One region of the Bradyrhizobium sp. 63_E2_N1_3 genome, then DNA from elsewhere that is predicted to be linked to it. Evidence: riboswitches for the same ligand, from Rfam matches in the RefSeq annotation. Region 1 holds a riboswitch; each other region holds the start of a gene.

What was found. A riboswitch is a leader RNA that binds a small molecule or an ion and turns the genes downstream of it on or off. The one in region 1 is predicted to bind cobalamin.
Region 2: another riboswitch for cobalamin. It lies ahead of AB7531_RS21055 (ribonucleoside-diphosphate reductase subunit alpha); the one in region 1 lies ahead of AB7531_RS30550 (TonB-dependent receptor).
Region 3: another riboswitch for cobalamin. It lies ahead of AB7531_RS31560 (TonB-dependent receptor); the one in region 1 lies ahead of AB7531_RS30550 (TonB-dependent receptor).

What each region holds. Positions count from the first base shown of each region.
Region 1 covers NZ_CP197235.1:6,370,791-6,381,234, reverse strand. The annotation lists gene cobT (nicotinate-nucleotide--dimethylbenzimidazole phosphoribosyltransferase) at 1-821, shown strand, start outside; gene AB7531_RS30555 (histidine phosphatase family protein) at 828-1,400, opposite strand; cobalamin riboswitch at 1,472-1,673, shown strand; gene AB7531_RS30550 (TonB-dependent receptor) at 1,791-4,163, shown strand; gene AB7531_RS30545 (PepSY domain-containing protein) at 4,176-5,597, shown strand; gene AB7531_RS30540 (maleate cis-trans isomerase family protein) at 5,719-6,459, shown strand; gene hydA (dihydropyrimidinase) at 6,471-7,880, shown strand; gene AB7531_RS30530 (NAD-dependent succinate-semialdehyde dehydrogenase) at 8,060-9,493, shown strand; gene pdxR (MocR-like pyridoxine biosynthesis transcription factor PdxR) at 9,647-10,444, shown strand, end outside.
Region 2 covers NZ_CP197235.1:4,424,440-4,434,883, forward strand. The annotation lists gene AB7531_RS21025 (LysR family transcriptional regulator) at 1-633, opposite strand, end outside; gene AB7531_RS21030 (MFS transporter) at 789-2,150, shown strand; gene AB7531_RS21035 (L-talarate/galactarate dehydratase) at 2,189-3,382, shown strand; gene AB7531_RS21040 (ribonuclease activity regulator RraA) at 3,395-4,174, shown strand; gene AB7531_RS21045 (nuclear transport factor 2 family protein) at 4,176-4,625, shown strand; gene AB7531_RS21050 (hypothetical protein) at 4,638-4,925, shown strand; cobalamin riboswitch at 5,013-5,230, shown strand; gene AB7531_RS21055 (ribonucleoside-diphosphate reductase subunit alpha) at 5,353-8,256, shown strand; gene AB7531_RS21060 (ribonucleotide-diphosphate reductase subunit beta) at 8,267-9,421, shown strand; gene AB7531_RS21065 (GNAT family N-acetyltransferase) at 9,496-9,954, shown strand; gene ilvD (dihydroxy-acid dehydratase) at 10,367-10,444, shown strand, end outside.
Region 3 covers NZ_CP197235.1:6,605,625-6,616,068, reverse strand. The annotation lists gene AB7531_RS31570 (Cj0069 family protein) at 1-763, opposite strand, end outside; gene AB7531_RS31565 (GFA family protein) at 924-1,331, opposite strand; gene AB7531_RS31560 (TonB-dependent receptor) at 1,470-3,818, opposite strand; cobalamin riboswitch at 4,019-4,226, opposite strand; gene AB7531_RS31555 (hypothetical protein) at 4,458-4,823, shown strand; gene AB7531_RS31550 (FixH family protein) at 4,926-5,318, shown strand; gene AB7531_RS31545 (efflux RND transporter periplasmic adaptor subunit) at 5,403-6,836, shown strand; gene AB7531_RS31540 (efflux RND transporter permease subunit) at 6,833-10,003, shown strand; gene arsC (arsenate reductase (glutaredoxin)) at 10,080-10,444, opposite strand, start outside.

The sequences.
Region 1 (10,444 bases):
ATCCGCAAGGAGTGACCATCGCGATGATGGCGAATTTTGCCTCGGGCGGTGCCGCGATCTCGGTGCTGGCGCGTGAGCTTGGCTCAAACCTTGAGGTCGTCGACGCCGGTACGCTGGCACAGGAGGAGATGGCAGGAATCGTCACCGACAAGCCGCGCAGCGGCACGCGCGACTTCAGCGTGGAAGCCGCGCTCACCCCCACGGAGCTGGCATTCGCCTTCGAAGCCGGTCAGCGCGCAGTCGCGCGCGCAGACGCCGGCAGGCCCGATCTCCTGATCTTCGGCGAGATGGGCATCGGCAATACCACGACGTCGGCGGCGATTGCGGCGAGCCTGCTTGGCATCAGTGCCGAGGAGATCGCGGGCAGCGGTACCGGCGTCGATGCGGCCGGCCGTGCGCACAAGGCGCGCGTGATCGACGCTGCGATCGTGCGGCATGGCGTTGCAGGTGCTTCGCCGGAAAAGATCCTGTGCGCCGTCGGCGGCCTCGAAATCTCGGCGATCTGCGGCGCCATCATTGCGGCTGCACAAGCCCGCATTCCCGTGTTGATCGATGGCTTCATCGTATCCGTGGCCGCGTTGGCGGCGGTGCGGCTGAACCCGTCGTGCCAGCCATTCCTGCTGCCGTCGCATCAATCGGCGGAGCAGGGGCATCGGCTGGTGCTGCGCGCGCTGAACGTGCAGCCGTTGATCAGCCTCGATCTCAGGCTCGGCGAAGGATCGGGTGCCGCCATCGCGCTGCCGCTGGTGCGGCTCGCGTGCAGCCTTCACAACGGCATGGCGACCTTCGCGCAGGCCAACGTGCCGGATCGCCCGGCCTGATCCAGCTCAAGCCGCGCGCTGATTGACCGCGACGACGCGCCAGCCGGTGGCGAGCCGGTCGATCCGGGTCAGTGACAACGGATCGATCACGAAGCGCAGGGCCGCTTGTGGTGTCAGATCCAGAGCAATGCAGAGTGCGGCGCGGATCGTGCCGGAGTGCACGACGAGCGTTGCTGAGCCGGCGCCGATTTGCGCGAGACCCAGCCGGACGCGCGCGACCTGATCCTCAAAACTTTCGCCGCCCGGCGGCCGGCCGCGCGCCGGATTGCTCCAGAACTGCGCATAGGCCTCGCCGCCGGTCGCCGCGAGCTCGTCATGCCGCAGGCCGGTCCAGTCGCCAAAATCCTGCTCACTGAATTCGGGCACCAACGCGGGTTCGAGTCCCAGCGCGCGCGCCGTCTCAACCGTACGTCGCGCCGGGCTCGCCAAGCTCGCAGCATCTGGCGGAAGCCTCTGCCGCAACGCCTCCAGCTGCACGCGATCGCCGAGATCGGCGGGCGCGTCGGCTGCGTGGATCGTCCCTTTGGCGCCGTCGACGGGCGCATGCCGTATCAGCCAGAGGAAGGTCTCGCCTTCCATGCCTATCTCCAGGGAAGTTGGTCGCTGTGGTAATAACGTCGCACCGGCACATTGACTCTGTCTTGTCGGTAATCCTAGATGGCTTTGACGGTTTCCCCGAGTGGGGATGAAAAGGGAATGCGGTGCGGGGATTTTGTCCCCAATGCCGCGGCTGCCCCCGCAACTGTAAGCGGCGAATCTTGCGTCACGAGCCACTGGGTATCTCGGTCCCGGGAAGGCGATGCAAGGTACTGACCCGCGAGCCAGGAGACCTGCCGTCAGCCGTGGTCACACGCGAAGATGTCGGTCGGGGAGTACAGACATTCGGCTTCATCGGAAGGCTCATAAGCCGGAAGATGGGACCTTGGTTCGCGGTGACGTGCCACTGACGTCACACCGAGGTCCCGAACTGTGTCTTCCATTCGTCTTGTACGACCGCGTTGCTTCCTGCTCGCTTCCGCCGCGCTTACGTCATTTGCCACCCTCGATCTGCCTGCCGCCGTGGCGCAGCAGGCCCGCGAGCCGCTGCCGCCGGTCGAGGTGTCGCCCGCCCAATCCCGCAAACCGGCAAAGCCGGCGGCCCGGGACGCGCAGAGCCCACGCCGCGCAGCATCGCGCAGGCCAGCGGCCGCATCGGCCGCGGCCAAGCCCGTCGTGCCGACCGCGGCGGCGCAGACGCCGCTCAACACCAATGTGGTTGCCGAGAGCGCCTCGCGCCTCGGCCTGACCGTGCAGGAGACACCCGCGACCGTCGAAGTCATCTCGGCCGCGACCATGCGGGAGCAGGGCTATCGCACCGTGTCGGAGGTTGCGCAGGGCGCGGTCGGTGTCACCTCCGGCGACAATCCGGCCGAGCCCGCGGCTTTCTCCATGCGTGGCTTCACCAACAGCCAGATCAACATGCTCTACAACGGCATCAAGATCGGTCCGCAGAACATGACCTCGCGGATCACGGATACGGCCAATCTCGCAGCCGTGGAATTTTTGAAAGGTCCGGCCTCGCTGATGTCGGGCGAAGGTGCCGCCGGTGGCGCAATCAACTTGATCACGAAGCAGCCACACACCGGGCCGATCCGGAATGAAGCTGACTTTTCCTGGGATTCGCTCAACTCGTTCGGCGTCCATTACGGCTCGGGCGGCAGCACTAACGTGCAGGGGCTCGACTACCGCTTCGACATCAGCCGCGCCTCGCTCAATGGCTTTGCCGACGACACCAATACCAAGACGTTGGATGTGTCTGGCCAGCTCAATTACCGCATCTCCGACAGCCTCAAGATCTGGGGCGCGATCGAGTACCGGGAAGATCGCTCGAAGGCCTATTGGGGCGCACCGCTGGTACCGATCGCCTTCAGCGGCTCGCATGCGACGAGCGGCATTGTTTCGGGCAATTACGTCTCGAACTTCAACAAAACGAAGCTCGGTGCGATCACGATCGACGATCGTACCTTCAACACCAATTACAACGTTCTCGACAACCGCAACGTGGCACAAGAGGTGTGGCTGCGCGGCGGCTTCGAACTGAAGCTGGCGCCTGACCTGACGCTGAAAAGCCAAGCCTATGCCTATGGCGCGGAGCGTACCTGGTTCAACAACGAGATCGAGGCTTTCAATGCCAGTACGGGCCTGCCCAACTCGAACATGGTCGATCGCGAGCGCTTCTATGTTGCACATAGCCAACGCCTTGTCGGCAACATTACCGACCTGATTTGGGACGCTAATATCGCAGGCTTCGACAACCGCCTGGTCACGACACTTTCGTCCAGCTATCTCGATTTCGTCAGGCCAGGCGCGGCCAACTTCCCGGACGATTACGTCTCGCTCGTCAATCCCGACCGTGGCCTTTACGGCCTGCTCACGACGCAGCAACAGACCGCGCGCATCGACAACGAAGCGCTGTCGTTCGAGGACCGGCTGAAGCTCACGCGAACCTTCGCGCTGGTCGGCGGCCTGCGCGTCGAGCATATCGGGCTTGACCGCAACTCGACCGACTCCGCCGGGCTGGAAAAGGCGAACTTCCCGTTCTCGACGTCCTGGGTCCCGACGACGGGGCGTATCGGCTACACTTGGGAGGCCGTTCCGGGCCTGACCTTCTTCAGCCAGTATGCGACCGGCGCCGATATCTCGGCCAACAACATCTTCCTGCTCGGCCCGACCCAGCCGCTCGACCTGACCACCGCGCGCACCTATGAGACCGGCGTCAAGCACCTGTTCTGGGACAACAGGGCGGAGTGGTCGTTCTCGGCCTACGACATCCTGCGCAAGAACGTCTATGCAGCGGCCGGCGGCATGCAGCTCAACATCGCAGGCCGGCAGGAGTCGAAGGGCGTCGAGCTCGCCGCGGCCGTACGCCCGATCGATCCCCTGCGGCTCTGGGGCAACATCGCTTATGTCGATGCACGCTATGCCGACTACAATTTTGCCGGTGGTTCGTTCTCCGGCAACACGCCGCCGAACGTGCCGCGTGTCGTGGCCAATGCCGGTGCGTCGTACCGGTTCTTCACGCCCTGGCCGGTGGAGCTCGGCATCACGGGCCGCTATGTCGGCGACCGCTACAACACCGATGCCAACGTCGTGACGATGAAGGCCTACACCGTCGCCGACGTCTACGCCTTCGTCGACATCCCGAAGACGGTGTTCAACGCGGTCGACCAGGCCCGTCTGGGCTTCCGCGTGCGCAACATCACCGACAAGCGCTACGCGATCTGGGGCGATCCGTTCTATCCCGACCAGATCCTGCTCGGTGCGCCCAGGACCTATGAGCTCTCGGCCGCGTTCAAATGGTAGGGCGCTGACCACATGATGAACGCGATCGTGCTGCTACATCGCTGGCTCGGGATCGCGTTCTGCCTGCTGTTCGCGATGTGGTTCGCGAGCGGAATCGTGATGCACTTTGTCCCGTTTCCGTCATTGACGGAGGCGGAGCGCTTTTCCGGACTTACGCCGGTTGATCGCGGAGAGGTGAGGATTACGGTCGCGGATGCCGTCGCCGCGAGCGAGATCGCGGACGCCACGCGCGTTCGCCTGGTCCAGCGGAGCGACGGGCCGGTCTATGTCGTGTCGGACCGGTCGCGTGTGGGCGCGGTCCATGCCTCCGACGGACGGGATGCATCGGTGACGTCCGCCGACGTCGCGGTCGGTATCGCGCGGGATCATGCCCGGCAACGCGGGCTCGATGCCGCGCGGGCGGCGATGATTTCGGGCGCGGATTATGATCAATGGAGCGTACCCAACGGCTTTGATCGACACCGGCCTCTGTTGCGCGTCGCTCTTGGCGATGCGGCCGGAACCGAGGCCTATGTCTCCTCGCGCACCGGCGAAGTCGTGCTGGATACGACCCGCAGCGAGCGCGGGTGGAATTGGGCCGGCAGCGTCCTGCACTGGATCTATCCGACGGTCCTGAGGAGCAACTGGTCCCTTTGGGATCAGGTGGTCTCGACATTGTCGCTGGTGGCTTTTATCGCCGCGACGCTCGGCGCGGTGCTCGGAATTACCAGGATCAGGATTCGAGGGCGTCGGGTCTCGTCGCCTTATCGCGGGTGGCACGCACTGCATCACATCATTGGTCTCGTCGCGACCGTTTTCGTGCTGACCTGGAGTTTCAGTGGCTGGCTCTCGATGGATCACGGCCGGCTGTTCTCGCGTGGGGAGCTGACCCCGACCGAAGCGGGCGTGGTGTATGCCACGCCTGACTGGACGACGGCCTCTCCGGTCGGTCAGCCGTCGGCTCGCGAAGTCGAATGGTTCGCCGTCAGCGGTGTCGTCTACCGGCGCGACCGGATCGGCCTCGCCAGTCAGACCTTGACCAAAACGGCGGAGGCGAGCCGCAGCGGGCCGGTGGCATTCCTCGGCGAGAAGGATGTCCATGACCTGACGACGCGCCTTGCGCCGGACTGTGGCGCCCCGTCCGTTCTTGCCGACAATGACGACTATCCCGCGCACTCGGCTGTCCCCGGAGCGCCCGTCTATCGCTCCCGATGCGGCGACCTCTGGTTCGACATCGACGGTGCCGACGGCCGCGTGCTGCAAAGACTGGATGCCTCGCGGCGGGCCTATCGCTGGTTCTATGGCGCGCTTCACACGCTCGATTTTCCCGTTCTCATGGCGCATCCGCGTCTGCGCGATATCATGGTCGTCGGGCTCTGCTTGCTCGGGCTGGCATTTTCCGTCACCGGCATCGTGATCGGCTGGCGGCGCTTGCGGTCGACGTTCGCGGCTTGAGCTGCGTATCGAGCAAATCATATGCGCCATGCAAATTGCGGGTTGCGCGGGCGATGGCAGGCGCGGATGATCGTCCGAGGGGGCGCAGCGGTGCGCTCTCTCAATGGGGCGATCGTGATCGATGTCAATTCAGCGCAAGCGCCTCGGCATGATGACCCCGTCGTCAAACTCGGTGCTGGAGCCCGTCACCAATTCCATGCTGCATGGCGTGGCCGGCGTCACCGCTCATTTTTCGCGCTTCCGCGTTACCGAGATCGCGCTCGATGCCGCGGCGCTGAACCAGTTCGATGCCTCGGTGATGCTGCCGGTGGCGGATCTGTTGGCGGACGCCAAGGTCGATGCCATTGCCTGGAACGGCACATCGGCAAGCTGGCTCGGTATCGACCGCGATCGGAGCCTGTGCGAAGCGATCGCGGCGCGGACCCATGTCCCGGCGACGACCTCCACGCTCGCCTGCATCGACGCGGTCCGCGCGCTCGGCGCCGGACGTGTCGGCCTGGTCTCACCCTATACGGACGACGTGCAACGGCGGATCGGCGATGGCTGGGCCGAGGAGGGGATCGCCCCTCACGCCGAGCGGCATCTCGGCCTGCGCGATAATTTTTCCTTCGGTGAGGTCACGCCCGCGACGATCGCCGACATGATCCGCGCGGTCGCGGCGGACGGTGCCGATGCCGTCGTCATTCTCTGCACCAATCTCGACGGCGCCGCGCTGGCTGCCGCACTCGAACGGGAGTTGGGCATCGCCGTGCTGGACTCGGTCGCGGTCACGCTGTGGCGGACGCTCGAGCTCGCCGGTGGCGACATCGCGGCCCTTGCGGCGTGGGGCCGGATCTTCCAGACATCAGCGATCATCAAGTGACGGAGACACCTGTGACGCAGCTCGATCTCGCCATTCGCGGCGGCACCATCGTGACGGCCAGCGACGAGTTTCGCGCCGATATCGGCATTCGCGACGGGCGCATCGTCAGCATCGCCGACCGCATTGAAGGTGCGGCGCGCGAGATCGACGCGACGGGTCTGCTGGCGCTGCCGGGCGGGATCGACAGCCACGTCCACATCTCCCAGGCCTCCGGACCCGACGTCGTGATGGCCGACGATTTTGCTTCGGCAACGCGCGCGGCGGCGGCCGGCGGCAACACCATGGTGCTGCCCTTCGCGCTCCAGGAGAAGGGGACGTCGCTGCGCACCTGCGTCGAGAACTACCGCAAGCTCGCCGAGGGCGAATGCTACATCGATACCGCCTTCCACCTCATCATCTCCGACCCCACCGCAGTCGTACTCGGGCAGGAGCTGCCGGCTCTCGTCAAGGATGGCTACACCTCGTTCAAGGTGTTCATGACTTATGACGACCTCGTGCTCAGCGACAAGCAGCTGCTGGAAGTGTTCGACGTCGCGCGCCGCGAGGAGGCGCTGGTCATGGTCCATTGCGAGGGTTACGACGCGATCCGCTTCCTCACCGCGAAGCTCGAACGCGAGGGCCATATCGCGCCCTATTATCACGGCACCTCGCGGCCGCAGGCCGTCGAGCGCGAGGCGACGCATCGCGCCATCAGCCATGCCGAGGTGATCGGCGTCCCCATCATGATCGTGCACGTCTCCGGGCGCGAGGCGATGGAGCAGGTGCGCTGGGCCCAGCAGCGCGGACTGCCGGTGCATGCCGAGACCTGCCCGCAATACATCACGCTGACGGCCGACGACATGAAAGGCCTGAACATGGACATGTCAGGCGCAAAGTATGTCTGCTCGCCGCCGCCGCGCGATGCCGAAAGCCAGCAGGCGATCTGGGAAGGCATCACCACCGGCGTGTTCCAGACCTTCTCGTCCGATCACTGCCCGTTCCGCTACGACGACCCCAAGGGTAAGCTGACGCCGAATTCCCGCACCTCGTTCCGCTGGGTGCCGAACGGCATCCCCGGCGTCGAGACCCGGCTGCCGATCCTGTTCTCGGAGGGCGTGTCGAAGGGGCGTATCAGCTTGCAGAAATTCGTCGAGCTGACCGCGACCAATCATGCGCGGATCTACGGGCTCTATCCGCGCAAGGGCTCGATCGGCGTCGGCTTCGATGCCGATATCGCGCTGTGGGATCCGAAGCTGACAAAGACGATTCAGCAGGCCGACCTGCACCACGGCGCGGACTATACGCCGTGGGAGGGCTTTGACGTCACCGGCTGGCCTGTCACCACCATCGCGCGGGGCCGCGTGGTGTACGAGCAGGGCAGGATCGTCGGCGACAAGGGTGCGGGCGAGGTGCTCAGCCGCGGCAAGTCGAGCCTGGTGTGACGGAAAAATAACCGCATCGGGACGACGCCATGTCGTCTGTTGCGCATACCATCCTCGCGCTGCTGCGGCATCATTGATCTCTTTTCGCCGGCCGCCTTTCGGTGTAGCTCTGCGCTCACTTATGAGGCGGCCGGGCGCCAATGCTGATCGCCGCCGAAATCATGCAGGAGACACCAGGGATGTACCCGAAAGTTCAGATGTTCATCGCCGGCGAGTGGACCGACGGCACTTCCGGCAAGTCGGAGGACATCCTCAACCCCGCCACCGGCCAGCCGATCGGCAAGACCCCTCACGCCTCGCGCCAGGACCTCGACCGCGCGCTGGAGGCCGCCAAGGCCGGCTTCGAGATCTGGCGCAAGACCTCGCCGTTCGACCGCTACAAGCTGATGCGCAAGGCCGCCGACATCATCCGCTCGCGCGCCGCCGAGATCGCACCCGTGATGACCATGGAGCAGGGCAAGCCGGTCGTGGAAGCCCAGGGCGAGACCATGCTCGCCGGCGACCTGATCGACTGGTTCTCCGAGGAAGCCCGCCGCGCCTATGGCCGCATCGTGCCGCCGCGGATGGGCAACGTCTCCCAGCTCGTGACCAAGGAGCCGGTCGGCCCGGTCGCCGCATTCACGCCCTGGAATTTCCCGATCAACCAGGCGGTCCGCAAGATCTCGGCCGCGCTTGCCGCCGGCTGCTCGATCATCGTCAAGGGCCCGGAAGAAACCCCGGCAAGCTGCATGGAGCTGGTGCGCGCCTATGCCGACGCGGGCATTCCGGCCGGCGTCGTCCAGCTGGTGTTCGGCGTGCCGTCGGAAGTGTCGGAATATCTCATTCCGCACCCGATCATCCGCAAGATCAGTTTTACGGGCTCGACCGCGGTCGGCAAGCATCTGGCCGCACTCGCCGGCCTGCACATGAAGCGTGTCACCATGGAGCTCGGCGGCCACGCGCCGGCAATCGTGTTCGCGGACGCGGACCTCGACAACGCCGCCAAGATTCTCTCGGCCAACAAGTTCCGCAATGCCGGCCAGGTCTGCGTCTCGCCGACGCGCTTCCTGGTGCATGAGAGCGTGTATCAGCCCTTCGTCGACAAGTTCGTCGCCGCCGCCAAGAGCCTGGAGGTCGGCAACGGCCTCGACAAGGACACCCGCATGGGTCCGCTGGCGAACCCGCGACGCGTCGACGCGATGGAGGGTCTGGTCTCCGACGCTGTGCAGCGCGGGGCCAAGGTGCAGGCCGGCGGCAAGCGCATCGGCAACGAAGGCTTCTTCTTCGAGCCGACTGTCATCACCGACGTGCCGCGCGATGCCCGCATTATGAACGAGGAGCCGTTCGGACCGCTTGCCCCGATCACCTCGTTCCGCAGCTATGACGAGGTGGTGGCCGAGGCGAACCGCCTGCCGTACGGCCTTGCGGCCTATGCCTATACGACCTCGACCAAGACGATGCAGGCGATCGGCTCCGATATCGAGAGCGGCATGGTCTCGATCAACCACCATGGCCTCGCGCTGCCGGAAGTGCCGTTCGGCGGCATCAAGGATTCCGGTTACGGCTCCGAAGGCGGCCTCGAGGCGATCGAGGGTTATCTCAACACGAAGTTCGTGACGCAGGCGAGCGCGTAAAGAAAAGTCGCGTTGTCATTCCGGGGCGCGCGAAGCGCGAACCCGGAATCCATCGCGCCGCGCGTAAAGAGGGAAAATGGATTCCGGGCTCGCGCCAAGCGGCGCGCCCCGGAATGACGGTGGATAGGACCTGCGTTGCCTGACGGGCGAGACATGGACAACAGCCGTCACCCGAGCAAGCGCGTGTCCCTTGCCGGGATGCATATCGACCGGAATTCGGCGGTGCCGCTGCATCTGCAGATCGCGGCGCACATCCGCGACGGCATTTTGCGCGGCGTCTTTCCGGCTGGAACGCAATTTTTGGGATCCCGCGAGATCGCGCGCGAATTGGGCTGCTCGCGCACGGTGGTGTTGACCGCCTGGGATCTGCTCTACGCCGAGGGCTATCTTGAATCGATGCCGCGCGGAAGTGTCATGGTGGCGTCCGTGGCGACCCCACATGCCGAGCCTGCGTCCGCGACCTCGTCTACGGCCAAGCCCGCCCACATGTCGGAGCGCTGGCGCTCGCTGCTTGCCTTCGACTACGAGACCAACTGGCCGTCGGAATTCAGCCCGGGCGCGCCTGATATCTCGACCTTCCCATTCAAGGACTGGTCGCGCCTGCTGCGCCAGTCCTGGCAAAATCCAAGGGAGCAGGAGTGTCTCGATCTTCCCTCGGAAGGCCATCCGCGCTTGCGGAGCGAGATCGCGAATTTCCTCGGCTCGGTGCGCGGGCTCGTTTGCTCGCCGGAAGAGGTCGTCGTCACCTCGGGCACATCGGGCGCGCTTGATTTCTGCAGCCGGATGATCCTCGATCCCGGCGACGAGGTCTGGGTCGAGGAGCCCGGCTTCGTCGAGGCCCGGTGGGCGCTGACGGCCGCTGGCGCGAAGCTCGTTCCCATTCCGGTCGATGACAAGGGCCTCGTCGTCTCAGAAGGGATCCGGCGCGCGCCGGGCGCGAAGCTGATCGTG
Region 2 (10,444 bases), 1.9 Mb from region 1:
GTCGAACGCCGCCGTCAAGAGCGTGCGCATATATGGACCGCCCGACGAATACATGATGAAGGGCTGGCCCTCGAGATGCGACAGCTCCGGCCGGCGTCGCACCGCGAGCGGATGGTCAAGCGGCAGCGCAAGGGCAAGCCCTTCACGGAAGACGCTGGCGCTTCTAATTGGCTTCTCCGTCTCGATCGGCCGAACCAATCCGAGATCGATCCGGCCCGACCTCAGTGCATCGAGCTGCTGGCGCGATGTCAGCTCCTCAAAGGTGATCTCGATATCCGGCAGTTCATCGCGAACTCGCGTTGCGAGCCAGGGCAAATAGCCGTACGTCGTCGCGCCGACGAACCCGATTGACAGCGCTCCACCGGCGAGCGACGCGGCCTGCCGGGCCGCTTTGACCGCATGCTCGCGCTGCTGAAGCATCGTGCGGGCCTCGCTCAGGAAGGCGCGTCCGGCCGCGGTCAGCCTGACCGATCGGCTGGTGCGCTCGAGCAGCTTGACGGCGAGCGTTGCCTCCAGGATCTGGATCTGCCGGCTGAGCGGCGGCTGCGTCATATTCAGCCGCTTGGCGGCACGACCGAAATTCAGCTCATCGGCCACCGCCACGAACGCGCGTACCTGTCCGAACTCGATCATTGATACCTTTTCTGGATCAATTAAATCCAAAAATGAGTTTAGACCTGAATTGATCGCTGATCTAGCTTTCTCGCGTCCGGTCGTCGCTGGCGTTCCGGACATCCACGGTCGCCGAAGGCGGCCGGGCAAACAAAATCGGGAAAGAGGGGAGCAGCGTGGCCACGGAGCAGAAGCCGTCCGCACGGACGCATTATCGTTTCGTCACCCTGGCGTTGATCACCGTCCTGCTCGCGCTCAGCAGCGGCGACCGGGCGACGCTATCGATCGCCGGGCCGAACATGTCGAAGGCGCTCGGCATCACGCCGGTCGAGCTCGGCTGGATGTTTTCGGCGTTCGCGTGGGCCTATGTCCTTGCGCATCTTCCCGCTGGCTGGATCGCGGATCGGCTCGGTGCGAAGCAGACCATTTTGGGCGGATTGATCCTGTGGTCGCTCGTCACCTTCCTCATGAGCTGCGTCGGCTGGGCCAGCTACCCGTTCCTGGTGATGCTGATCCTGCGCTTCATGCTCGGTGTCTTCGAGTCGCCTGTCGGCCCGGCGGCCGGGCGTATCATCGCGGCGTGGTTTCCGTCCGCGGAGCGCGGCGTCGCGGGCGCCATTTTCAACAGCGCCCAATATGTCTCGCTCGTCCTCTTCACGCCGCTGATGGGCTTCCTCGATCATCGCTTCGGCTGGGAGCACATCTTCGCCGTCATGGGCGTATTGGGCTTCGCGCTCGCGGCAGTCTGGGCCGTTGCGTACTATCCGCCGACCCGGCACCCGAGGATAGGTGCTGCGGAGCTTGCTCATCTGCATGATGGAGGCGCGCTGGTGGATCTCGGCGGCGCTTCGCCGACGGCAGCAGCGGTGCAGGGGCCGCGATGGTCCGACCTCGCCGAGCTGTTCAGGAGCCGCATGCTGGTCGGCATCTTCCTGGCGCAATACGGCATCTCGTCCATCACCTGGTTCTTCGTGTCCTGGTTTCCGACCTACCTCGTCAAGGACCGCGGCCTGTCGGTGCTCGATGCGAGCCTGATCGCGACCATCCCCGCCATCTGCGGTTTCGTCGGCGGCGTTACGACAGGCTTTTTCACCGACTGGCTGTTCAAGCGCACCGGTTCGCTCAGCATCGCGCGCAAGACCCCGATCACGATCGGCCTCGTCATGACGGTCCTGATCATCGGCTGCAACTACACGAACTCCACGGTCCTGATCACCGTGCTGATGAGCGCGGCCTTCTTCGGCAAGGGTTTTGGCTCGCTGGGCTGGACGGTCGTCGCCGACACCGCGCCCAAGGAGGTGATCGGACTCACTGGCGGCGTCTTTAACGCCGTCGGCAACACCGCCGGAATCGTGACGCCTGTTGCGATCGGCTACATCCTCTCCGCCACCGGATCGTTCAACGGAGCGCTGCTGTATGTCGGCCTGCATGGGCTGCTGGCCGTGCTCTGTTACTGGGTCATCGTCGGGCCCATCGAGCGTCTCGTCATTCGCGAAGGCAGCGGGCTGATCCGCTCCGCGTCGGTCGCTGCCGAATGACATCATTTCCCGCAAATCCACCTCGATAGGAGAAAGCCATGAACTACCAGATCAACACGCGCATTATCGCCAACCCGCTCGCGGCAGGGCTCGCAGCCGGGGAAGCGACGACGGACCGGATCGCATGGGTGAGGACGTCGCTCGTCTTCCTGCCGCTCGCCCAGGCGATCAGCGATGCCAAGGTTCTCACCGGCCGGCAAAAACCCCTCACCGAGATCGCCTTCCTGTTTGCCGAGATCGAGACCGAGAACGGCCACAGCGGCATCGGCTACAGCTATTCGAAGCGCGCCGGTGGTCCGGGGCAGTTTGCGCACGCCAGGGAGATCGCCGGCGAGCTGATCGGCGAGGATCCGAGCGACATCGCGCGTCTGTGGGACAAGCTCGTCTGGGCCGGCGCCTCGGTCGGCCGCAGCGGCATGTCCACGCAGGCCATCGCCGCCTTCGACATCGCGCTGTGGGATCTCAAGGCCAAGCGCGCCAAGCTGCCGCTGGCAAAGCTGCTCGGTGCCCATCGTGACTCCGTGCGCTGCTACAACACCTCCGGCGGATACCTTTCGATGCCGATCGAGGAGGTGAAGGAGCGCGTCAGCATGGCGCTCGACAGGGGCATCGGCGCCATCAAGCTGAAGGTCGGCCAGCCCGACCCGATGGTCGACCTCAAGCGCATCGAGGCGGTTCGCAACCACATCGGCGACGTTCCGCTGGCGATCGACGCCAACCAGCAATGGGACCGCACCACGGCTCTGCGCTTCGGCCGCATCGCCGAGCAATTTAACCTGACCTGGATCGAGGAGCCGCTCGACGCCTACGACTACGAAGGTCATGCGGCGCTGGCAGCCGAGCTTGCGACCCCGATTGCGACCGGCGAGATGTTGACCAGCATCGACGAGCATTACGAGCTGATCCGCAACAATTCGGTCGATTTCATCCAGCCGGATGCGCCGCGCGTCGGCGGCATCACGCCGTTCCTCAAGATCCTCGCGCTCGCCGACCACAAGAAGCTCCAGCTCGCGCCGCACTATTGCATGGAGATCCATCTGCACCTGACCGCGGCCTATGCCCGGGAGCCCTGGGTCGAGCATTTCGAGTGGTCGGAGGCGATGTTCAACGAAAAGCTCGAGGTCGTGAACGGCCGCATGATCGTGCCGAACCGGCCGGGCCTCGGCTTCAGCCTGTCGGAGCAGGCGCGCGCCTGGGCCCGTGACGTCCACGAGGTCGGAAAGCGCCGCTGAGGGAGGATGGCCATGTACGAACCAAAGACGAAGCTTAGTCCCCTGGATCCGTCTGTCATCCGCCGGCTGAAGGATGTCTCCTCGGGTTCGCTGACCACCGAGCTGTTCAAGAAAGGCCTGCGCCAGTGCTTTCTGGTCGGGCTGGTGCCGATGAACAAGGACGCGGTCCGCTTCGCCGGTGAAGCTTTCACCATGCGGATGATCCCGGCGCGAGAGGATCTCGATACCATAGAGACACTCACGCCGTATCCGAACGCGGACAATCTGCAATGGGAAGCGGTCGAGAACATTCCGCCCGGCCATGTCCTGGTGATCGACAGCCGCAACGATCCACGCGCAGCATCGGCGGGCGCCATGCTGCCGACGCGGATGAAGGTGCGCGGCGCAGCCGCGATCGTCACCGATGGCGCGTTTCGTGACGGCCAGGAGCTGGCGCGGCTCGATTTCCCGGCCTATGCGCGGCAGGTCACCGCATCGACGCGGTTGTCCTATCATCGCGTCGCGGACCTGAATATCCCGATCGCCTGCGCCGACGTGGCGGTCTACCCGGGCGACATCATCGTCGGTGACGGTGACGGCATCACGGTCGTGCCACGGCATTTGGCCGCCGAAATGGCCGACCTCTGCGAGAGGCGGGACCAGCTCGAGAAGTACCTGTCGTATCGTATCAGTGCCGGCGAGCCGCTCTACGGCGTCTATCCGCCCACACCCGCCGTGCGCGCCGACTTTGAGGCTTGGAAAAAGGCCGGTGCGGATCCGGCGAGGGCCACGACGATCCGGGCGGGAGCCTGACATGAGCAAGACATCGCCCGCCGCCATGGAGGCGACGATCCGTCGCTATTTCGACGCCTGCAACGCCGCCGACTACGATGCCTTGATGGCCTGCTTCACGGCGGACGCGGTTCACTACTTCCCGTCCGGCTTGCCGGACATTCCATGGCGTGGCGCCGATACCATCGCGCGCAAATGGATCTGGTGCGTCGAGAATCTCGGGTCGCAATGGACGATCGAAAAGATTCTTTGCTCGTCGACGTCGCCGGAAGCCGTGATCGAATGGACGCACTGGAAGCGCAAGCAGGGCACGGCGCTTCGCGGCGACGAATGGTACGCGTTCGAAGGGGCGAGCGGTCGCATCAAGGAGATCAGGGCTTATTATGCGGCGCCCGCCGATCCATCGGCCCGGATCTGCGAGCTCGTCGATTTCGACTATCGCGATCGCGGCTATCACCTTTCGTCCGAATAGCATCGGGCGTCCATGCCGTTCCTGGGCGGCGTGGGCGCCTTCACCGCCGTCATCGTGACGCGCACCGGGCTGACCAGCGCGGTCTGGCTCGCCGGCCAGCGATGCGCGCCGTGCAGCGAAACGAGGACCTTTGCGGCGAAGCACCTCGGTGCGATCAGGGCGAAAATTGCGGAGCTGCGTGTGCTGGAAGCGAGAGTGGCGTCGCTGGTGAGCGGCTGCGAGGCGACATGCAGCGGCAGCGTCGCGCCGGACTGTGTGATCTTGCAGTCGGGATGCGGACCTCATAGCGCGCCAAGCTGAGGCGCGATCCAAGTGCGAATTCCCGCATTCCACAGGGCACAGGGCTCATGACCCGCAACGAATCGTTGACACCCGGCTGCATATGTCACCACATGTGGGCGTCACGGTTCCGCTGGATCGCAAGATTTAGTGGCTAAGAGGGAAGCCGGTGAACCGCGCGAGAGCGCGGAATTCCGGCGCTGCCCCCGCAACTGTCAGCAGCGAGCTGCTTCCGAACAATCGTCACTGGCGCCTTTCGCGCCGGGAAGACGGGAAGTGGGCGACGACCTGCGAGCCAGGAGACCTGCCGCGACAATCTGAACGTCCACGGGCGGGGTGTCCGGCGGTCGCTTGCATGCACCGCCCGGCAACTCTGCTGCCGGCGTTTCTGCAGCGTCCTTCCTTACAGCCCCGTTCAAACACAACGCGCGCATCACGGGGCCCATTGATGTCACTGAACCTGCACGACGCGGACACCGCCTCCGCACCCATCGTTCATTTGCGTCCACAATCGCTTGCGCCTGCTTCGAGCGAGCCGGCTATGCAGATCATCCGTCGCAACGGCAAGGTCTCGCCGTTCGATTCCGCCAAGATCGCGGTCGCCATGACCAAGGCTTTCCTTGCGGTCGAAGGCACCAGCGCGGTCGCCTCGCGTCGCGTCCATGAGAGCGTGGAGCAGCTCACGGCCGAAGTCGTCGCTGCGCTGATGCGGCGGGCAGGCGAGGGACGCACCTTCCATATCGAGGACGTGCAGGACCAGGTCGAGCTCGCCTTGATGCGGAGCGAGCACCACAAGGTCGCACGCGCCTATGTGCTGTACCGCGAGGAGCGGTCGCGCCAGCGCGCCGAGGAGGCGGCCGCGGAAGCGACGCCCGCTGTCGCGCCGGTCCTTCATGTCACGCTCGCCGACGGTTCGCGCGTTGGTCTCGACACCAAGCGGCTTGCGCTGATTATCGGCGAAGCCTGCGCCGGTCTCGACGGCGTCTCCGCGGCACCCGTGCTCACCGAGACCACCCGCAATCTCTACGACGGCATCAGCCAGGACGAACTGGCGCTGGCCTCGATCATGGCCGCACGCACGCTGGTCGAGCAGGAGCCGAATTATGCTTATGTCAGTGCGCGCCTGCTGCTGGACAAGCTCCGCGGCGAGGTGCTGTCCTACGTCCATGGCGTGCCGACGTCCGCCTCGCAGGCCGACATGACGATGCGCTACGTCGAATACTTCCCGGCCTATCTGAAGACCGGCATCGCCGCCGAACTGCTCGATCCTGAACTCGCCCGCTTCGACCTTGGCCGGATCGCGGCCGCGTTGAAGCCGGAACGCGACCTGAACTTCCAGTTCCTCGGTCTTCAGACGCTCTACGACCGCTACTTCCTGCACGTCCGAGGCAAGCGGATCGAATTGCCGCAGGCCTTCTTCATGCGTGTCGCGATGGGCTTGGCGGTGCGCGAAATCGATCGCGAGGCCAAGGCGATCGAGTTCTACGATCTGCTGTCATCGTTCGACTTCATGGCCTCGACGCCGACGCTGTTCAATTCGGGTACGCTGCGTCCGCAATTGTCGTCCTGCTTCCTGACCACAGTGTCGGACGACCTCGACGGCATCTTCAAGTCAATCAAGGACAATGCGCTGCTCGCAAAATATTCCGGCGGTCTCGGCAACGACTGGACCCCGGTTCGTGGCCTCGGCGCCCACATCAAGGGCACCAACGGCGAAAGCCAGGGCATCATCCCATTCCTGAAGGTCGCCAACGACACCGCGATTGCCGTCAACCAGGGCGGTAAGCGCAAGGGCGCCGTCTGCGCCTATCTGGAGACATGGCACGTCGATATCGAGGAATTCCTCGACCTGCGCAAGAACACCGGTGACGACCGCCGCCGCACCCACGACATGAACACCGCCAATTGGGTGCCGGACCTGTTCATGCAGCGCGTCGATGCCGATGGCGAATGGACGCTGTTCTCGCCTGACGAGACGCCCGATTTGCACGATCTCTATGGCGAGGCGTTCAAGACGGCTTACGAGGCCTATGAGGCCAGGGCGAAGGCCGGCGGCATGCGCGTCTTCAAGACCGTGCGCGCGAGCGACCTCTGGCGTCGCATGTTGACCATGCTGTTTGAGACCGGTCATCCCTGGATCACCTTCAAGGACCCCTGCAATCTGCGTTCGCCGCAACGCCACGCGGGCGTGATCCATTCCTCGAACCTCTGCACCGAGATCACGCTGAACACCTCGGGCGACGAGGTCGCGGTCTGCAATCTCGGCTCCGTCAACATGCTCAACCATGTCGGGCCTGATGGTGTCGACCAGGCCAAGCTGAAGCGGACGGTGACCACCGCCGTCCGGATGCTCGACAACGTCATCGACATCAATTTCTACACGATCCCCGAAGCGCGCCGCTCCAACATGCGTCATCGTCCCGTCGGGCTCGGCCTGATGGGCTTTCAGGAAGCGCTTCAGGTCCAGCGCATTCCGACCGCGTCCGACGCGGCCGTGGCGTTTGCCGACACCAGCATGGAGGCAATCTCGTTCCACGCGATCGAAGCGTCGTCCGATCTCGCCGCGGAGCGCGGACGCTATCCGAGCTTCGAGGGCTCGCTGTGGTCGAAGGGCGTCTTGCCGCTCGACTCCATCCAGCTTCTCGCCGACGCGCGCGGTGGTCTCGACGTCGATCGCTCCGCAACGCTCGACTGGGACGGCCTCCGCAAGAAGGTCACGTCCAGCGGCATGCGCAACTCGAACGTCATGGCGATCGCGCCAACGGCGACGATCTCCAACATCTGCGGCGTCTCGCAGTCGATCGAGCCGAACTATCAGAACCTGTTCGTGAAATCGAACATGTCCGGGGACTTCACGGTCGTGAACGAGTTCCTGGTCCGCGACCTCAAGGCGAGGGGGCTTTGGGACGAGGTCATGGTCTCCGACCTCAAATATTTCGACGGCAGCGTCGGCCAGATCGACCGCGTTCCTGACGATCTGAAGGCGCTCTACGCCACCGCCTTCGAGATCGACAGCGCCTGGCTGATCGAGGCGGCCGCGCGCCGGCAGAAATGGATCGACCAGTCGCAGTCGCTCAACCTCTACATCGCCAATCCCTCCGGCAAGAAGCTCGATGCGCTCTACCGGCTGGCCTGGCGACGCGGGTTGAAGACGACCTATTACCTGCGCTCCCGCAGCGCCACGCATGTCGAGAAATCGACGCTGAAGGGCACTGACGGAAAGCTCAATGCGGTGTCCGCGTCAGTGGCAGTGTCGCACGCGCCGATCATGATGCCGACCGCAGCAACGCCGGACCTCGACGGCATCAAGGCCTGCCGGATCGACGATCCCGAATGCGAAGCGTGCCAGTGAGGAGATGACGATGCTCGACTGGTCCGATACCGAAACCACAGCGGCCGCTCCTGCCGTCTCAAGTCTCGCCACCGCACTGCGTCCGCAGACCCAGCTCAAGCTCGAGCCGGCCGACCCGACCGGCCTAGGTGCGATCGACCGCGCCGGCGGCCGCGTCTCCGTCGACGAGAAGCGGATGATCAACTGCCGCGCCGACGTCAACCAGCTGCTTCCGCTGAAGTACAAATGGGCCTGGGAGAAGTATCTCTCAGGCTGCAACAATCACTGGATGCCGACCGAAGTTTCGATGCAGGCCGACATCGCGCTATGGAAGTCGCGGGACGGGCTGACCGAGGACGAGCGGCGCGCGATCAAGCGCAATCTCGGATTCTTCGCGGCTTCCGAATCGCTGGTCGCCAACAACATCGTGCTGGCGATCTACCGTCACCTCACCAATCCGGAGTGCAGGCAGTACCTCCTTCGGCAGGCCTTCGAGGAGGCGGTTCACACCCACACCTTTCAGTATATCGTGGAAAGCCTCGGCCTCGACGAAGGCGAGCTGTTCAACATGTACCGCGAGGTGCCGTCGATCACGGACAAGGCGGCCTGGGCGCTCAAGCACACGCAGCACCTGGACGATCCATCGTTCCAGACGGGGACGCCGGATAGCGACCGCGCCTTCCTGCGCGATCTCGTCGCCTTCTACGTCGTGTTCGAGGGCATGTGGTTCTACACCGGCTTCGCGCAGATCCTGTCGCTCGGCCGCCGCAACAAGATGGTCGGCATCGCCGAGCAGTATCAATACATCCTGCGCGACGAGAGCATCCATCTCAACTTCGGCATCGACGTGATCAACCAGATCAAGATCGAGAACCCACATCTGTGGACGGCAGCGTTCCAGGACGAGATCCGCGGCATGATCCGCGACGCAGCCGAATTGGAGGCCGCCTACGGACGGGACACGATGCCGCGCGGCTTCCTCGGCCTGAATGCTGCGCTGTGCGAGCAGTACATGCACTTCATCGCCAACCGGCGCTGTGCGCAGATCGGGCTCGCTCCGGTGTTCGCCGAGGTCGAGAACCCGTTCCCGTGGATGTCCGAGGCAATGGATCTGAAGAAGGAGAAGAACTTCTTCGAGACCCGCGTCATCGAATACCAGAATGGTGGTGCGCTGACTTGGGAATAGCACCGATCATGACTATGCCGCGGGCGTGCCACCTGTGCTAAACGGTGGCACGCGTACGACTGCAGGGGGATGAGGTGGAGATCCGACGAGACGATCCGACGGCGCCCTATGTCGCCGACTTGTTGGCACATCATCTCGAGGAGCTGCGCAGCGTCATGGCCGAGCGCGCCTTCGCTCTCGATGCCACCGGCCTTTCGGCTGCCTCCGTGACCTTCTGGACGGCTTGGCAGGACGATGTCCTGCTCGGGTTCGGTGCGCTGAAGGAGCTGGATCATACGCATGGCGAGGTGAAGTCGATGCGTGCCGCTCCCGCTGCACGGGGCACCGGGGTAGGGCGCGCACTGCTGAGCCATATCATCGCCGAAGCCCGCAGGCGGGGTTACGTGCACCTCAGCCTGGAGACCGGCACGGCAGCCCTGCACGCGCCCGCCATCTCGCTCTACCGCAGCGCCGGTTTCGTCTCCTGCGCGCCGTTCGCCGACTATGAGGCGAGCCCGCACAACCAGTTCATGCGGCTCGACCTGACGGATTGAGCTGGGCGCTTGGCGCTCATCAGTCCCGCCTCAGGATGACGGTGTTGGTACTGCGGGCCGCCGCGACTCAGGTGAGGCACACTCCGTTCCTGAGACCCGCGCTGGGGTGCGCCGAAACAGATTTGAAATCTAAAGTTGTGGATTGTCATAATCACGAGGGTATCGCAGTAAGCCAACCCGTGTCTTTCCGGTAACGTTTGTGCTGTCTCTGCAACACCCATCTTGGATTAAACCCTTATCTCCGTCCGTTCGCATCAGCGCCGCTTTTTAGCCACACCCGAACATGAATAAAATCGCTCTAAAGTTTGAAGGGCATCGGCGGTCTTCGAAGGACGGGAAATCCCAAGGTCGATTCAAATCTTGGCTCTGATTTTTCGGGTCTGAAAAGGTTGGCCGGGGAAACTGGTTTGCGATGGACGCAAAGACCGACATCAAGCAGAGGCTGCCGAGCCGTCACGTGACGGAAGGCCCGACGCGCGCGCCGCACCGG
Region 3 (10,444 bases), 230 kb from region 1:
GTGCGTCGGGGCCTTCCGGCGGCGGGATCAGCGCCTTGATCAATTGATGCCCGAAGCCCACGACCTCAGCGCCGCTCATGTAGCAGCGGATCATGCCGTCGGGCAGGCGGGGTTGGAACGCCTGGTCGATGATGCAGCCGCCCCATCCGAAATACGGTTCGCAGCGGGCGAGCAAGGCATCGAGCGGCATGTCCTCGGGTAGACTGCCGCGTTGGGCATGCAGCACGCGAACCATGGCGTCCGCGTTGGGCAGGGCCTCCACCTTCCACACCCCTTGGCCACCATTGCCGCGATTTTGCTTGAGCACGCGCGGACCGTTCGCCTGAAGGCGCGAAGGAAATTCGGCGCGGAAGCTTGCGGCGGTGTCATAGCGATGCGTGTCGGCTCCCCAGCCGAGATGACGCGTTCGGTAGAGCACGTCCTTGACGCCCATCTTCAGGATCACGTCGGGATGTGCGCTCACCCATGGCCCTTGCGCCGCAACGTCGCGAAGCAGCGGGTCGAGGGCCTCGCGCGTCTTGCCCTGATGGATCGGATCGACCCAGACGAGCACGCCATCGACGGCGAGCAGTTGATCGCGGACGGCGTCGGCGAAGATCTCGTCGTAGATCACCGGCCGGGCTTCGATGCCGACCGCGGCGAGTGCTTCGAAAACGCGGACGAAGCGGCTGTTTTGTGCCGTCGTGTCCCGGCGCGCGGCAGCGTCGCCGCGGGAGAGGATGGCAACGGTAGGGCGGAGAGGAGGGTGGCGTTCGGTATCCATGCGCAAGCTCCACGAATGGCGTGCTGCGCAGAGCTTGGACCGAGGTCTCACGGGGAGTCTGCTTCGTCCCCACGCCGATCAATCTACGTGAGATCGTCCGGCCGTTGCAAGATGGTGTTTGTGCGGTTCCATCCAGACGGCGAACGCTTCGCGCGCGCCGCTACGGTGGCGGAGGATAGCGGTCGAATGTCGGCAGTTCGTGCGCGCGCTCCATCCATCGAAGGCGCTCTGCGACCTGGATGTGCATCGTCGCCGGTACGGCATCGGGATCGTCGTAGGTCGCGCTCTGGACGTCGATGACCCCGGGTAACATGTCGGCATTGACATAAAACAGGCCGGTTCCGCAGTCGCCGCAAAAGTGCCGCCAGGCATGTTCCGAGGAGTGATACACCTTGGGCTCGCCCTTGGTCACCTTGACGGCATCGTCCGCGTACATCGTCCAGCCGACGACGGGAGCGCCCGCGTGAAGCCTGCAATCGCGGCAGTGACACAGCGCGTGCACGATCGCTTCGCCCTCGACCTGATAGCGGATTGCGCCACAGTGACAACCGCCGGTGATGGTGCTCATGCGTTCCTCCCGATGGAAGCGAGGTTTCGTTGATCGATAGCTCTCGAGACCCGCGGCTTCAACGGCGCAATCGATTTGCGATTGCGTCCTACTGTCGCGTGACACCTCCCGCCACGGCGCGGACGAGGTGATCCGCGACTACCACTTGAACGAAGCCGCGACCTCGTAGCTGCGCGGCGCGCCCAGGATGATCTGGTCGGTGTAACCCGGATCGCCCCAGGCCGCGTAGAGCTTGTTGGTCAGGTTCCTCACGCGAAAGCTGATCCGGGTCTGGTCGACGCCCGGGAAATAGGCTTTTGGAATATCGACGAACGCGTATGCGTCGAAGATCGTGTAGGCGTCCATCGTGACCAGATTGTCCTGGAAGTTGAAGCGGTCGCCGACGTGACGGACGAGGCCGCCGATCTCCACCGGCAGCTTCGTGTCGAAGCGATAGGAGGCGCCGGCGTTGGCGATGAAGTTGGGAACGTTGGGCGGCGTCTTGCCCGAATAGGACTGGAAGTCGCCATTGCCGTCGACATAGGTGAAGTCGATGAAGCGCGACTGCACGAAGGCGACGTTGCCCCATAGTTTCAGGCCCGCGACCGGATTGACCGCGGCGGCAATCTCGACGCCCTTGGAGGCCATCTTGCCGGCGACGTTGAAGAGGATGCCGCTTTCGGGGACGTAGACGTTCTTGCGCTCGATGTCGAAGGCCGAGAGCGTGGCCTCCGCGCGCTTGTCGGCCGACAGCAGCTTCACGCCGGTCTCGTAGGTTCGCGACGTCGTGAGCAGCAGCGGCGTCGTGGGCCTGAGGATGAAGATGTTCGCGACCGTCGGGTCCGCCGCCGTCGCGTACTGGCCGTAAAGCATCACGCCGGGCGCGATGTCCCAGGTGTAGCCGATGCGTCCGGTGACCGGATTGAACGTCTTCGAGAAAGGATAGCTGGCTTTCAGGAGGCCAGTCTCGTCGAAGCGGGTCCGCGACAGCTCGATATTCTCAAAACGGATGCCGCCGATCAGCGCGAAGGTCGAGGTCAGCTTGAGCCGGTCCTCGAACGACAGCGAGGTGGTGTCGAGATGGGTGTAGATCTTCTCGTCGCTGCGCGGGCCGTAGAGGCCGCGGTCCGGATTGAGGAGATCGACGTAGTCATTGAAGAACAACGTGTCCTGCGAGACGTTGAACTGGTTGCTGCTCGCCGCCACGGTGGCGACGAAGCGATTGTCCATTCCGGCGACGTTGGAATTGACGGTGAGGTCGGTGATGTTGCCGTAGAGCCGCTGCGCGTGATCGAGCGCCAGGCGCTCGCGGTAGATGCTCTGCGCGCCTGCGAAATTGCCTACGGTCTGGTCGAACGACGAGATCTCGTTGTTGAACCAGTGCCGGTGGGCGTCATAGCCGTAGACTTGGCTTTTCAGCGAGATGTTGTTGGTGATGTCCCATTGAAAGCCGCTGCGCAGCCAGAGCTCGTTGGCGCCGCTGTGATTGTCGAGCACGTTGTAGTTCGTGGTCAGCGTGCGCGCGTCGATGGTGACCGGGACCGGCGTGCCGCCGCCGAGGTAATAGTTGCTCCAGACGCCGGACACGATGCCGTACGTCGGCACGATGCCCGGCGCGTTCGCCGGCACCAGCGGCGTCCCCCAGTAGAAGCGGTCGTTGTCCTGCCTGTATTCGGTTGCGCCCCAGATCTTCAGGTTCTCGTTGACGCGATAGTTCAGCTGGCCCGAGACGTTGCTGAGCTTCGAATAGGTGTCGTCGATAAAGCCCTTGTTGTTGAAATGGCTGATATCGAAGCGGTAGTCGAGGCCGTTGATCAGCGTGCTGCCGCCCGATCCGTAACCGGCGCGATAGCCGTTGAAGGAATCGTAGGAGGTGAAGGCGTCGTTGACGATTGGTCCGGTGTGCGGCGCCTTGTTCACGTAGTTGATGGCGCCGCCGGTCGCACCGAGGCCCGCCACCAGCGAGTCCGGTCCCTTGATGATCTCGACCTGCTGGAGGCCAGCCACGTCCATGGGACGGCCGGTCATGGTCGACGGCCCGATCGGGATGCCGTTGTAGAGCGTGGAGATCTGGTCGCCGGAAAAGCCACGCATCGAGAAGATGGCGGGCGCGCCGGGCGCATCGCCGCCGGTGACGCCGACTGCAGCCTTGGCGACGTCGGTCGTGGTCCGGATGCCCAGGTCCTGCATCGTCCGCTGACTGATGACCTCGACGGTCGCCGGCATCTCGCGCGCCGTGATGCCGAGCCGGGAGCCGACATCGGTGACGGCTGCCGTGTTGAGCGGCGTCTGCACCGGGCCGCTCGGAGCTTGCGTGGCCGGAACGGCGACAGCAGGGGCGCCACGATTGCGTCCCGCGGCGCGCCGGGCGGCGCGCTGCTTCTGAGTGCCGGGGCTGACGGCAGGAGCCTGTCGCGGCGCAGGCGGCGACACGATCACCGGGCCGACCTCCCGGGAGCGGTTGTCCTGCGCCGCGCTTTGCGCGAGCGCCGCGGACGACAAGGACACCGACGAGAGCAGAGTAATCAGGAAAGCACGCGATAACGCTGGCCTTGCGCCAGCACGGAAATGAAAATGTTGCACAACAACGCTCTGCGGCGACGCAAACAAACCGTCACCGCGGTTGCCTTAGTCATCCACCTTCGCCCCAGGCGGCGGATGCACCGGCTACTTGTCCGACATCAGGGCACCCCGCCCAATGCGTTCGCGCGTGACCATGGCTGGCAGCAGGTTTCCTGGCTCGCGGGTCATCGCCTTCGACCACCTTCCCAGAGGCCCAAGCGGGGCTCCAGTGGTTTGTTTGGTCGTCGACTATCCGCCTACAGTTGCGGGGGCAGCCGCGGAATTGCCCACTGAGGTGGACGCACCGCATTCCCTTGAAGAGTCCTTGCGGACACTACCGATCACGAAACTGGCATCAGGGGATGAGCGCGTCAACATCCGCGCGGGCTGCTGGACGGGCTGGTCGGTCGATGGTGGCCTTGTGTTGCTGTTTTGCACGATAGTCCGAAGGACCGCGTCGAAACGTCCAACCCGGCCTCCGGACCAGCCTGGGTAACGAACGCTTGACCACGATCAATGACTGCCTTTGGTGCCCGAATATGCTACTGAGGCCGAGTTCCGGCCTGACAAAGTAAGTCGATATTGATGCAGTTCGTCCGTACCATCCTGGCAGTCGCCATCGCCATATCCTTGGCGATGCTGCCGGTTGGCGCGTCCGCGGCGAACCTCGCAATGTCGTCGGATGGCATGCAGACGGCCATGCACATGAGCGGCGACGCCGACATGTCGATGGACGATTGTTGTCCCGACATGAAGGGAACAGGCTCCCATAGCGGCGGCTACAAGTGCGGGATGGGCTTCTGCTGCGTCGGTGGGATCATCGCGCTCGGTGATGTCAGGCCCGTGGCGTTCGAGCGTCTCGCCGTCATGGCCAGCACGTTGGCTATTCCCCCGGATCAGGTCGTTTCCTTCCGCGGCGGCAGTCCTCCTTTCCGACCTCCTCGAATCTGATCTCGCAAAGCCCGAGACGCGAGCGGCATGCCTGCTCGCGACGACGACTGACGTGCGCGCTTCACGCGCCACGGCGAAAGATCAATTCATGAGGACAAGACAATGCTTTCCAAAATCCGCACCGCGGCTCTCGCCGCCACCCTTTCGCTTGCCGCTTCAGCCGCGATGGCGGGCGCGGGCGACTACGCCTTCGAGCCCGTCACTCCGCAGATGAGGAAGGGCGAAGACGTCACGCTCGCCGTTCGCCTGACGAACAAGCAGTCCGGCAAGCCGATACCGGACGCAGTCATCTTCAAGACCCGCCTCGACATGGCCCCGGACGGGATGGCCGAGATGGAATCGGCGGTCGCGCCGCTGCCGTCCAGGGAGCCTGGTGTGTACGCCTTCAAGACGGACCTGCCGATGGCTGGCCGCTACCAGATGACGCTGTCCGTGAAGGTGCAGGGCGAACCGGAGACCGTCACCGGCAAGGTGATCGTCACGGCGGTCAAGTGAGCGTTCGGGCGCTGCCCGGCAGCGCCCGACATTCCCCCTTTTCCTTCACACGGACGCGCGCTCCCGGGTGCGCGGATACACGACATGAAAACGCTGCGTCTCCTGACGGCACTTGCGCTGGGCGGCGGCCTGGTCCTGGCCGGCTACTACTGGCATTCGAACGGTGCGGGCTGGCTCGCTGAGGCCGACATATCATCGGCTGCGGCCGCCGCGGAGCGAACTCCGCTCTACTACCGCGATCCAAGCGGCGCGTCGCTCTGGTCTGCGGGTCCGAAGAAGGACGACCGCGGGCGGGACTATCTGCCGGTCTACGACGACGATGGAGCGGCCGTCGCGCCGGCGCTACCGAAGGCGCAAGCGGCTTCGCCGCGAAAAATCCTCTACTACCGCAATCCGATGGGGCTGCCCGACACGTCGCCCGTCCCAAAGAAGGATCCGATGGGGATGGACTATGTCGCCGTTTACGAAGGCGACGACACCGACGACGGCACGGTGAAGCTGTCGCCCGGCAAGATCCAGCGCGCGGGCGTGAAGTCCGAGCCCGTCACGCGGCGCTCGATCCGGGTCTCGGTGAAGGCGCCCGGCACGATCCAGCTCGATGAACGCCGCGTGTCGGTGATCGCGATGCGCGCCGAAAGCTTCGTGCAGAAGGTCGCCGACGTGACCACCGGCACGCGCGTGAAGGCCGGCCAGCCGCTGATGGAAATCTACAGTTCGGCGGTGGCGTCCGCAGCGGCGGAATATCTTGCGACGATCACCTCCAAGACGGTCGGCGGTGTCGAGATGTACGGCCGCGGCTCGCGACAGCGGCTGGTCAATCTCGACGTTCCCGAGTCCGTCATTGCGGAGATGGACAAGACGCACACCGCGCCCGTCGCCATACGCTGGTCTGCGCCGCGCGACGGGGTCGTGCTCGAACGCAATGCGATCGAAGGGATGCGGGCCAATCCCGGCGACGTTCTGTTCCGGATCGCGGACACCTCGGTGGTCTGGGCGCTGGTCGACGTGGCCGAGCGCGATCTCGGCAACATCGCGGTGGGGCAGTCAGTCGCGGTGCGCGCGCGCAGTTTCCCCGGCCGGACCTTCACCGGGACCATCGCCGTCGTCTATCCGCAGGTGAACCGCGACACGCGCACCGTTCGCATCAGGATCGAGCTCGCCAATCCGGACGCGGTGCTGCTGCCCGACATGTACGTCGATGCCGACATCGACACGGCCGATGCCGCGCCCGTCCTGGCGATACAGGACAGCGCGGTGCTCGACACCGGCAGCCGGCAGGCCGTGCTCGTCGACAAGGGGGAAGGGCGTTTCGAGCCGCGGGAAGTCAAGCTCGGCCGTCGCGGCGGCGGCTATGTCGAGGTGCGCCATGGTCTCGCGGACGGCGAGGCGGTGGTGACCTCCGCCAACTTCCTGATCGATGCGGAAAGCAACCTGAAGGCCGCGCTGAAGGGGTTTGGCGAGGCGGCATCCCAGGCCACCGACGCCGGCCCTGGCAATGCAACGGGAGATCACAAATGATCGCCCGCATCATCGCCTGGTCGGCGCGCAATCTGCTGCTCGTGCTGTTCGGCGCCGGCTTCGCGGCCGCCGCCGGCCTCTATGCCCTGGTTCACCTTCCGCTGGATGCGATCCCGGACCTCTCGGATACGCAGGTCATCGTCTACACCGAGTATCCCGGCCAGGCGCCGCAGGTGATCGAGGATCAGGTCACCTATCCGCTGACGACGGCGATGCTCACCGTGCCGAAATCGAAGGTCGTACGCGGCTTCTCGTTCTTCGGCGTCTCCTTCGTCTATGTGATCTTCGAGGACGGCACCGACATCTATTGGGCGCGGTCGCGCGTCATGGAATTCCTGAACGGCGCGGCGTCCAGGCTTCCCGCCGGCGTCACCCCGACCATCGGGCCCGACGCGACCGGCGTCGGCTGGGTCTACCAATACGCCGTCATATCGAAGGAATTGAACCTGGCGGACACGCGCACGATCCAGGACTGGAATCTGAAGTTCGCGCTGGCCAAGGCCGAAGGCGTCGCCGAGGTCGCCAGCGTCGGCGGCTTCGTCAAGCAGTACAACGTGGTCCTCGACCCGCAGCGGATGCGCGACCGCGGCATCAGCATGCAAAAAATACGTGAGGCGATCCGCGCCAGCAACGCCGACGTCGGCGGCCGCACCGTCGAGCTCTCCGAGTTCGAATACGTCATCCGCGGCAAGGGCTACATCAAGAGCATCAACGATCTCGGCAACATCGTGCTGAAGACGAGCAACGGCACGCCGGTGCTGCTGCGGGACGTCGCCAACGTCGAGCTCGGGCCCGACGAGCGGCGCGGCATCGCCGAATTGAACGGCGAGGGCGAGGTCGCAAGCGGCATCGTGCTGCAGCGGTTCGGCGTCAACGCCCTCGACGTCATCGAAAACGTCAAGAAGCGCTTCAGGGAGATCGCGAGCAGCCTGCCGAAATCGGTCGAGATCGTGCCGGTCTACGACCGGTCGAACCTGATCTACGCGGCGATCGATACCCTCAAGCATACCCTGTTCGAGGAGAGCATCGTCGTCGGGCTCGTCTGCATCGTGTTCCTGCTGCATGTCCGCAGCGCACTCGTCGCGATCCTGATGTTGCCGGTCGGCGTGTTGATGGCGTTTGGCGCCATGAAGCTGCTCGGGCTGGGATCGAACATCATGAGCCTGGGTGGCATCGCGATTGCGATCGGCGCCATGGTGGACGCCGCCATCGTCATGATCGAGAACGCACACAAGCACCTCGAACGGGCGGGGCCCGATCAGTCACGCGTGCAGGTTCTGATCGACGCGGCATCCGAGGTCGGCCCCGCGCTCTTCTTCAGCCTGTTGATCATCACCGTGTCGTTCATGCCGATCTTCACGCTGGAATCGCAGGAGGGCCGATTGTTCAGCCCGCTGGCGTTCACGAAGACCTTCTCGATGGCCGCCGCGGCGTTGCTGTCCGTCACCCTGGTGCCGGCGCTGATGGTGATCTTCGTCCGCGGCAGGATCGTCCCGGAGAGCAGGAACGTCATCAACCGCTTCCTGATCTGGGTCTACCGTCCCGTGATCAAGGGGGTTCTGCGCGCCAAGACGCCGGTCATCCTGGCTTCGCTCGTCGTGCTTGCGGTGACGATCTGGCCGGCGCGCCAGCTCGGCACCGAGTTCATGCCGGCGCTGAATGAGGGAACGCTGCTCTACATGCCAACGACGCTGCCCGGCATTTCGGTCACCAAGGCGGCCGAGCTGATGCAGATGCAGGACCGCATCATCAAGTCGTTCCCGGAGGTCGCTTCGGTCTATGGCAAGGCGGGACGAGCCGCCACTGCGACCGATCCCGCCCCGACAGAGATGTTTGAGACGATCGTCAACCTGAAGCCTAGGGAGCAGTGGCGTTCCGGCGTTACCGTCGACAGTCTCATCGCCGAGATGGACAAGGCGTTGCAGTTTCCGGGTGTCTCCAATGCCTGGACCATGCCGATCAAGGCACGTATCGACATGCTCTCGACCGGAATCCGCACGCCGGTCGGCGTCAAGGTCATGGGCAATGACCTCGCCGAGATCGACCGGCTCGCGAAGCAGATCGAACGCGTCATCAAGACCGTACCCGGCACCTCGTCGGCCTACGCCGAGCGTGGCATCGGCGGCTATTATCTCGAGATCGTTCCCGACCGTGAGGCGCTCGCCCGTTACGGCATCCTGATCCAGGACGTCCAGGACACCATCGCGGCCGCGCTCGGCGGTCAGACGGTCACGACGATCGTGGAGGGACGGCAGCGGTTCACCGTGAACATGCGCTATCCGCGCGACCTTCGTGACAACCCCAAGGCCATCGCCAGCGACATCCTGGTGCCGATGCCGTCGGGCGGCGCCGTGCCGCTCGGCGAGGTGGCGAAGGTCGAACCCGCGCGCGGGCCGACGTCGATCCGGACGGAGAACGGCCAGCTTGCGACCTACATCTACGTCGACATCCGGGATCGCGACATCGGAAGCTACGTCACTGACGCGCAACGCGCCGTGACGGAGAGCATCCGGTTTCCCGCCGGCACCTACGTCGTGTGGAGCGGCCAGTACGAATATCTGCAGCGCGCCGCCGCCCGTCTGAAGATCGTGGTGCCCGTGACGCTCACGATCATCTTCCTGCTGCTGTACCTGAACTTCCGGGCGATGACCGAGACGCTGATCGTGATGCTGTCGCTGCCGTTCGCGCTGGTCGGCGGCATCTGGATGATGTGGTGGCTCGGCTTCAACCTGTCCGTTGCCGTCGCGGTCGGCTTCATCGCGCTCGCAGGCGTCGCCGCCGAGACGGGTGTCGTCATGCTGATCTACCTCGATCACGCGCTGGCCGAGGTGAAGGCCAGATGCAGCGCCGAGGGGAGGCCACTGACGCGCCGGGATCTCCACGACGCCATCATGGTGGGCGCGGTCGAGCGCGTGCGGCCCAAAATGATGACGGTGGTTGCCATCATGGCCGGTCTGCTGCCGATCATGTGGAGCACCGGGGCCGGATCGGAGATCATGCAGCGCATTGCGGTGCCCATGATCGGCGGCATGACGTCATCGACACTGCTGACGCTGGTCGTGATCCCCGCAATTTTCGGCTTGGTGAAGGGCCGGGGGCTTCCATCGGGCGAACGATCGGCTCCTGCCGACGAATGGACCGCGCGCGCGTCGCAAGCCGCCGAATAGGCTGGGCGGAGGTCGTCTTCACGGCGACCTCCGCTCTGGCGTGAAAAAAACCGCGGCGGATTCCGACCGAGGAGCGTTAGGGGCGGTGAGTCGCCTGGCGCGCTTCGACCACCTCGCCATCTTCCTTCGTGAACCGGCCGACCGGATTGTCGAGGAGATCGACGACGGCTTCGGAAGGGCGGCACAAGCGCGTGCCCTTCGAGGTCACGACGATCGGGCGGTTGATGAGAATGGGATGCGCGAGCATCTGATCGATCAACTGGTCGTCGGTCCATTTGGGGTCGGCGAGGCCGAGCTCCTTGTACGGCGTGCCCTTCTCGCGCAGCAATCCGCGAACCGTGATGCCCATCGCTGCAATCAGCTGCTTGAGCGTCTCGCGCGATGGCGGGGTCTTGAGATATTCGATGACCGTGGGCTCCGCGCCGCTCTGTCGAATCATCG